Tardiphaga sp. vice304: one gene and its partner. The protein of the gene in region 1 interacts with the protein of each later gene in a pairwise test. Links are inferred from orthologs where the notes say so. Each region holds a gene or a part of one and is shown in the gene's direction. Other genes may lie near its edges.

Evidence for each region.
Region 2: the proteins of FNL56_RS04420 (region 1) and ptsN interact in binary tests that used the Escherichia coli proteins (3 or more experiments, as listed by UniProt). The link is inferred for Tardiphaga sp. vice304 from one-to-one orthologs.

Annotation. Positions count from the first base shown.
Region 1 is NZ_CP041402.1:923,594-927,558, forward strand. Bases 535-3,774 are described here. They hold FNL56_RS04420 (sensor histidine kinase), read left to right. Parts: upstream 535-850; coding sequence 851-3,574; downstream 3,575-3,774. Other genes in these bases: FNL56_RS04410 (K(+)-transporting ATPase subunit C), read left to right, coding at 535-722; FNL56_RS04425 (response regulator), read left to right, coding at 3,571-3,774. In the rest of the region: potassium-transporting ATPase subunit KdpB, read left to right, coding at 1-106; more of FNL56_RS04410, read left to right, coding at 117-534; more of FNL56_RS04425, read left to right, coding at 3,775-3,965. UniProt on the Escherichia coli protein: Member of the two-component regulatory system KdpD/KdpE involved in the regulation of the kdp operon. KdpD may function as a membrane-associated protein kinase that phosphorylates KdpE in response to environmental signals.
Region 2 is NZ_CP041402.1:237,207-240,780, reverse strand. What follows is about bases 476-3,324. They hold ptsN (PTS IIA-like nitrogen regulatory protein PtsN), read left to right. Parts: upstream 476-1,593; coding sequence 1,594-2,055; downstream 2,056-3,324. Other genes in these bases: FNL56_RS01025 (sn-glycerol-3-phosphate import ATP-binding protein UgpC), read right to left, coding at 3,047-3,324; FNL56_RS01030 (Hsp20 family protein), read right to left, coding at 2,459-2,884; FNL56_RS01035 (DUF1150 family protein), read right to left, coding at 2,144-2,407; hpf (ribosome hibernation-promoting factor, HPF/YfiA family), read left to right, coding at 762-1,370; rpoN (RNA polymerase factor sigma-54), read left to right, coding at 476-699. Also shown: more of rpoN, read left to right, coding at 1-475; more of FNL56_RS01025, read right to left, coding at 3,325-3,574. UniProt on the Escherichia coli protein: Seems to have a role in regulating nitrogen assimilation.

The DNA of each region.
Region 1 (3,965 bases):
GCTGCTCGGCCGCAACCTGCTGATCTATGGCCTCGGCGGCATCATCGTCCCGTTCATCGGCATCAAGGCGATCGACCTCGCGGTCACCGCTTTGCATCTGGTCTGAGGAGAAAGTCATGTTGAAAGAACTTCGTCCCGCCATCGTCGTGCTGCTTGGCCTGACCGTCATCACCGGCGTGATCTATCCCCTCGGCATGACCGCGGTGTCATGTGTCATCTTCCCGAAACAGGCCGAAGGCAGCCTGATCGAGCGCGACGGCCGGGTCGTCGGCTCCACGCTGATCGGCCAGGAATTCACCACCGACGAGTATTTCCACGGTCGCCCCTCGGCGACCACCGGGCCCGACCCCAAGGACGCCACTAAGACCGCGCCACAGCCCTACAATGCGATCAATTCGATGGGCTCGAATCTCGGCCCGACCAGCCAGGCGCTCAATGACCGCATCAAGGAAGATGTGGCGAAGCTGAAGGCGGAGAACCCCGCCATGCCGGTGCCGATCGATCTGGTGACCACCTCCGGCAGCGGCCTCGACCCCGACATCTCGCCGGAAGGGGCGTTGTTCCAGGTTCTGCGCGTAGCCCGCGCGCGCAAGCTGCCCGAGGACCGGGTCCGCCAACTGGTGACGGAAAACACCCAGCGGCGCTTCATTGGCCTGCTGGGTGAGCCGCGCGTCAATGTGCTGGCGCTCAATCTGGCGCTGGATGCAGCGGCAGCGAAGTAATCGTAGGGTGGGCAAAGGCGCGTCTGCGCCGTGCCCACCATCTCTAACGGTGGGCACACTTCGCTTCGCCCACCCTATGGCTGAAGCATCGATCTAGGCTGCAGCCCGAGCGGAGACTATATTGCCGTATGGCAAATCAGCACCGCGACCCCGATCAACGCCCCTCGCCGGACGCGCTTCTCGAAGCGGCGCGGCGCGAGGACGACCGCGCGGGCCGGCTGAAGATCTTTGTCGGCGCTGCACCCGGCGTCGGCAAGACCTTTGAGATGCTGCAAAGCGCCCACGCCAGGCGCAAGGCCGGCGTCGATGTCGTGGTTGGCGTGGTCGAGACGCACAAGCGGGCGGAGACCGAAGCGCTGCTCGCCGGGCTGGAAGTCATCCCGCGCCGCCGCTTCGACCACAAGGGTCAGACCCTCGAGGAGATGGACCTCGATGCGATCATCGCACGGCGGCCCGCCATCGCGCTGGTCGATGAACTCGCCCATACCAACGCGCCGGGCAGCCGGCACCCGAAGCGCTATCTCGATGTCGCCGAACTCCTGAGTCACGGCATCGACGTCTACACCGCCGTCAACATCCAGCACATCGAGAGCCTGAACGACGTCATCGCCCAGATTACCCATGTCAGGGTGCGCGAGACCGTGCCGGATTCGGTGTTCGACGGTGCCGATGCCATCGAGCTGATCGACCTCACGCCGGACGATCTGATCCAGCGGCTGCGCGAGGGCAAGGTGTACGTGCCTAAACAGGCCGAGCGTGCGCTGGAGCATTATTTCTCGCCGGGCAATCTCACCGCGTTGCGCGAGCTGGCGTTGCGCCGCACCGCCGAGCGGGTCGATGAGCAATTGCTCACCCATATGCAGGCCAATGCCATCTCCGGTCCCTGGGCCGCCGGCGAGCGTATTCTGGTCGGCATCAGCGAGGATCCGCGCTCGGCCGGCCTGGTGCGGACCGCCAAGCGCCTGGCCGACCGGCTGCATGCGCCATGGACCGCGGTGGCGATCGAAACAAGGCGCAGCCTGCAACTCACCGAAGAGCAGCGCGACCGGCTGGCCGACACGCTGCGGCTGGCGGAGGCGCTGGGCGGCGAGGCCCTGACGATTCCCGGCGCCGGGCGGCGAATCGCCGACGACCTGTTGGGCTATGCGCGCGCCAACAACGTCACCCAGATCGTGGTCGGCAAGGCGTCGCGCTCCCTGGCCTTCGAATTGCTGCACGGTTCGGTGGTGCACGACCTCGTGCGCCGCTCCGGAAATATCAGCGTTCATGTCATCGCCGGCGAGGCGCTCAATGCCGAGCCTTTGGCGAAGAAAACCGTGCAGGCGGCGCAGCGCGTCGAGCCGTTCGACGTCAAACCCTATCTGGCGGCGCTGGCGATCGTGGCGCTGTCGCTCGGTGTCGCCCGGCTGCTGCAGCCGCTGGTCGGCATCGAGAATGTCGATCTCGTATTCCTCACCGCGGTGGTTGGCGTCGCCGTGCGCTACGGGCTGTGGCCGTCGATGGTCGCGAGCGTGGTGGCGTCGCTGTGCTACAATTTCTTCTTTCTGCCGCCGGTCTATACGTTCACCATCACCGACCCGACCAATATCGCGGCGTTCTTCTTCTTCATGCTGATCGCCATCCTGGTGTCCAATGTCGCCGCAAGGGTGCGCACCCAGGCCGTCTCGGCATTCGGTCGCGTCCGCACCACGGAATCGCTGTACGCTTTCAGCCGCAAGCTGGCCGGCACCGCCAAGCTGGACGACGTGCTCTGGGCCACCGCCTACCAGATCGCTTTGATGTTGAAAGTGCGCGTCGTGCTGCTGCTGCCGGAGCAGGGCGTCATTGCCGTCAAGGCCGGCTATCCGCCGGAAGACGAACTCGACAGCGCCGATCTCGCCGCCGCCAACTGGGCCTGGAACAATGATCGCCCCGCCGGCCGCGGCTCCGATACGCTGCCCGGCGCGAAGCGTCTGTTCCTGCCGATGCGTACCGGGCGCGGCCCCATCGGCGTGATCGGTATCGACGACGACCGCACCGGGCCGCTGCTGACGCCGGATCAGCGACGGCTTCTGGACGCACTGGTCGATCAGGGCGCTCTGGCGATCGAGCGCGTGCAACTGGTCGAGGACATGGACCGGGCTCAGCGCAACGTGGAATCAGATCGCCTGCGGGCGGCGCTTTTGACGTCAATCTCGCATGACCTGAAGACACCGCTTGCCTCGGTACTCGGTGCCGCCAGCACGCTACGCGATCTCGCTCCGAACCTCAGCGAGGCTGAAAGGATCGACTTGCTCACCACCGTGATCGACGAATCCGAGCGGTTGAACCGTTTCATCGCCAATCTGCTCGACATGACGCGGCTGGAATCCGGCGCGGTCGCCCCTCAGACCTCGCTGCTGGATCTCGGCGACATCATCGGCAGCGTGCTGCGCCGCGCCGCCAAGATTTTGACGCGGCATTCCGTGACCCTCGATCTCGCGCCGGCCCTGCCGATGCTGCGGCTCGATGCGGTGCTGTTCGAGCAGGTGCTGTTCAACCTGTTGGACAACGCCGCCAAATATGCGCCGGCAGATACCGCGATCACGATCCGGGCGCGGCGCGACCGGGACAGCGTCGCGCTGGAAATTATCGACCAAGGCGCCGGCATTCCGCATGGCGATCTGGAAAGCGTGTTCGGCAAATTCTATCGCGCGCAGAAGGGCGACCACGTGCCGCCCGGCACCGGGCTTGGCCTCGTCATCGCGCGTGGCTTCGTCGAAGCCATGCACGGCACCATCGAGGCCGCCAACCGCACCGACCGCTCCGGCGCGGTATTGACCATCCGCCTGCCGATCCCGCCAGCCCGCGAAGCCCTGGATACCGCCGCATGAATGCCGCCGCCATCAAGGTTCTCGTCATCGACGACGAGCCGCCGATCCGAAAATTGCTGCGCATGGGGCTGGGCTCGCAGGGCTACGACATCCTCGAAGCCTCCAACGGCAAGATCGCGCTGGAGAGACTGGCGGAGGATCCGGCGCTGATCATCCTCGATCTCGGCCTGCCGGACATCCAGGGCCATGATTTGCTGCGCATGATCCGCGCCCGTAACGACCACGTGCCGATCGTGGTGCTGTCGAGCCGCGGCGACGAGGCCGGCAAGGTGCAGGCGCTCGATCTCGGCGCCGACGACTATCTGACCAAGCCGTTCGGCATGGACGAGTTGCTGGCGCGGCTGCGCGCAGCATTGCGCCACCAGTTGCAGGTGCAGGGCGAGCGGCCAGT
Region 2 (3,574 bases), 690 kb from region 1 along the record:
CCCGATGTCTATGTGCGGCCCGGCCCCGACGGCGGCTGGCATGTCGAGCTTAACAGCGACACGCTGCCGCGCGTGCTGGTCAACCAGGTGTATTATTCCGAACTGTCGAAGACGATCCGCAAGGACGGCGACAAGTCATACTTCACCGATTGCCTGCAGAACGCCACATGGCTGGTGCGCGCGCTCGACCAGCGCGCCCGCACCATTCTGAAAGTCGCGACCGAAATCGTCCGCCAGCAGGATGGTTTCTTCACGCAGGGCGTGGCGCATCTGCGGCCGCTGAATCTGAAAGCGGTGGCCGACGCGATCCAGATGCACGAATCGACGGTGTCGCGCGTTACCGCCAATAAATATATGGCGACCAATCGTGGCAGTTTTGAATTGAAATATTTCTTCACCGCCTCGATCGCCTCCGCCGACGGCGGCGAAGCGCATTCGGCGGAAGCCGTGCGGCATCACATCAAGCAATTGATCGATAATGAAAGCCCATCGGTCATCCTGTCGGATGATACCATCGTGGAGCGGCTGCGTGAGGTGGGCATCGATATTGCGCGCCGCACTGTGGCGAAATACCGCGAGGCGATGCGGATCCCTTCATCGGTGCAACGCCGGCGCGACAAGCAAAGCATGCTGGGAAATGCCCTGACGGCGCCTGCCTCCTCCTCTTCCGACCGTTCCCGCGACACCGCACCAGCTTGATTGCACTCGCGCGAAATCGGCATACTGTCTCAGTCGTACTCACGTCGAATCGAGGCATCAACATGACCCTCCGCATCTCGGGAAAAAGCATCAGTGTCGGCGACGCCTTGCGTGGCCGGGTTCATGAGCGAACCGACGAAGTGCTGCGAAAGTATTTCGATGGCAATTATTCCGGCCACATCACACTGAGCAAGGACGGCTTCGGCTTTCGTACCGATTGCGCGTTGCATCTGGATTCCGGAATTACGCTCGAGGCCGATTCGAATGCCGCAGATGCCTATGCCAGCGCCGACCAGGCGTTGCTGCAGATCGAGAAGCGCCTGCGCCGCTACAAGAGCCGGCTGAAGGATCGCTCGGCCCGCAAGACGCATGCCGAAGCTGTCGCCATCGCCGAACTGACGACGCCGACCTTGCACGCGCCGAGCTACGTCATCGAGGCGCCCGCCGGGGAAGACGAGCACGACGAGACCGGTTACGATCCGGTGATCATCGCCGAAGCCACAACCTCGCTGAAGCGGTTTTCGGTCAGCGAGGCGGTGATGGAACTGGACTTCACCGGCGCCGCCGTCGTGGTGTTCCTGCATGGCTCGAGCGGGCGCGTGAACATCGTGTATCGTCGCGCCGACGGCAATGTGGGTTGGGTTGACCCGCCGGTGGTTCAGACCTCCTGACGGCATTGACGGCCCGTTAGACCGAACCTATGGTCCGCCGCCTTCGATAGGCCGGGATTAGAAACCCGCCTATCGAAGCATTTCGCATGGGGCATTCCGGTGCTAGGATACTTCTGGGCGCACGCGCTTGGCGGTCTCTGACACAGGACGTCCCTTCCATTTTCTGACGCTGCCGGTCTACCCCTGTTTCACCTGCTGACGGTCAACATCCTCGGAACGATCCATGACGATTACCGATCTGGTGGCGCCCGAGGCGATTCTCTCGGCGTTGAAGGTCAACAGCAAGAAGCAGGCGCTGCAGGAATTATCCGCGCGCGCCGCGGTGCTGACCGGCCAAACCGAGCGTGCCATCTTCGAGGTGCTGCTGCAGCGTGAAAAGCTCGGCACCACTGCCGTCGGCTACGGCGTCGCCATTCCGCACGGCAAGCTGCCGACGCTGAACAAATTGTTCGGCATGTTTGCGCGGCTGGAGCGCCCGATCGATTTCGAGGCGATGGATGGTCAGCCGGTCGATCTCGTGTTCCTGCTGCTCGCCCCGGAAGGCGCCGGCGCCGATCATCTGAAGGCGCTGGCGCGAATAGCCCGGCTGCTGCGTGATCAGGACGTCGCCAAGAAGCTGCGCGCCTCGCGCGATGCCCAGGCGATCTACTCGGTACTGGCGCTGCCGCCGGCGACGGCCGCCTGACTCTCGGGACTGCGGCAGGCCGGCCATTCGGACAGCAAAATACGCGGGATGCTGCCCGCGTACTTCAACACCTCAGGCGGTCGTCGCGTTAGTGAACGCTGACGGCCTGCAATTCCTGGCTCCACGCATTGGCAATCGCGGCTTCCCTGCTGTCGGTCAGCATGATCGGCGTGCCATCGGCGGCGTGCAGGGCGAACAGCTTCAATCCGGGCGCAATATGCGGCGCCTGCGGAAACAGGCCCGGCACGTCCTCGGAGCGGATCTGCTTCACATAGGCGATCAGCCCATCGCCCAGATGAGCCAGCGTTTCGGCGGAGACATCCGCGACGTCAACAATATTCACTTCACTCATGGTCTCGACTCCTTACGGTTGACCAAGCGGTCGAGTCCGCTACTAGTTCCATTATTCGTGCTCATTGATAGCGATTGTCTTAACGACCCTTTCAGGCTCCGGCCTGGTGAGGTCGATCGACAACAACCCGTTCTTCAGATCCGCTCCCAATACCTGCATCCCCTCCGCCAGCACGAAGGTGCGCTGGAAGTGGCGTGCCGCAATACCGCGGTGGATGTACTGCCGGGACTTGTCGTCCTGCTGGCGACCCCGAATGACGAGCTGGTTTTCCTCGGTGGTGACATCGAGTTGATCGCGGGTGAACCCCGCCACCGCCAGCGTGATGCGCAGGCGTTCGGGCTGACCGCTGTTACGGTCGCACCGCTCGATATTGTACGGAGGATAGCCGTCGGCGCCTTTGACAACGCGGTCGAGCGCACGCTCGATCTCGTCGAAGCCCAACAGGAACGGACTGGATAACGAAGGAACACGAGACATAGATACAAAGCCCTCTCGAAGCGACTTTGGGTATCAGGGCCCTGACGGCGCCCTCTTCACCGACAGGCTGAGTGCCTGCCGATGCGTCCAATATGGGCATAGTACCGCCGGGTTCAAGAACCCCGGAATCGCCCGGTCTGCTTGGTCGCGCGTTGATTTCGGTCAGGTATCGATCCGGCTGCGGCCGTCGGCGCTGAACAGATGCAATTTGTCGCGGGGCGCGATGGCCCGGATTCGCTCGCCCACGGCGGGCGCAATCTGGCCGGGCACGCGGACGATGACTTCGCCCGCCGGCAATTCGCCCGGCGTGGTGCTGATGCCGTGCGCGCCGTCGCGGGCACCGTAGACGAAGGTTTCCGGGCCGACCCGCTCGATGGCTTCCACGGTCAGGTCCAGCGCGATGCCGCCGGTGGCGACCGCGTCGGGGGAGATCGTCAGGTCCTCGGGCCGGACGCCGAGAATGCCGGTTTCGGCCTGGCTACGGCTGTCGCCGGCGAATTGAAGGCCGATCTCGCCTGATCGCATCGGGATCAGGTTCATCGGCGGCGCGCCGATGAAGGAGGCGACGAAGGTGGTGGCGGGCTTGCGGTAGATTTCCAGCGGATTGCCGATCTGCTCGACCTCGCCGCCATTCATCACCACCAGGATATCGGCCAGCGTCATCGCCTCGAGCTGGTCGTGGGTGACGTA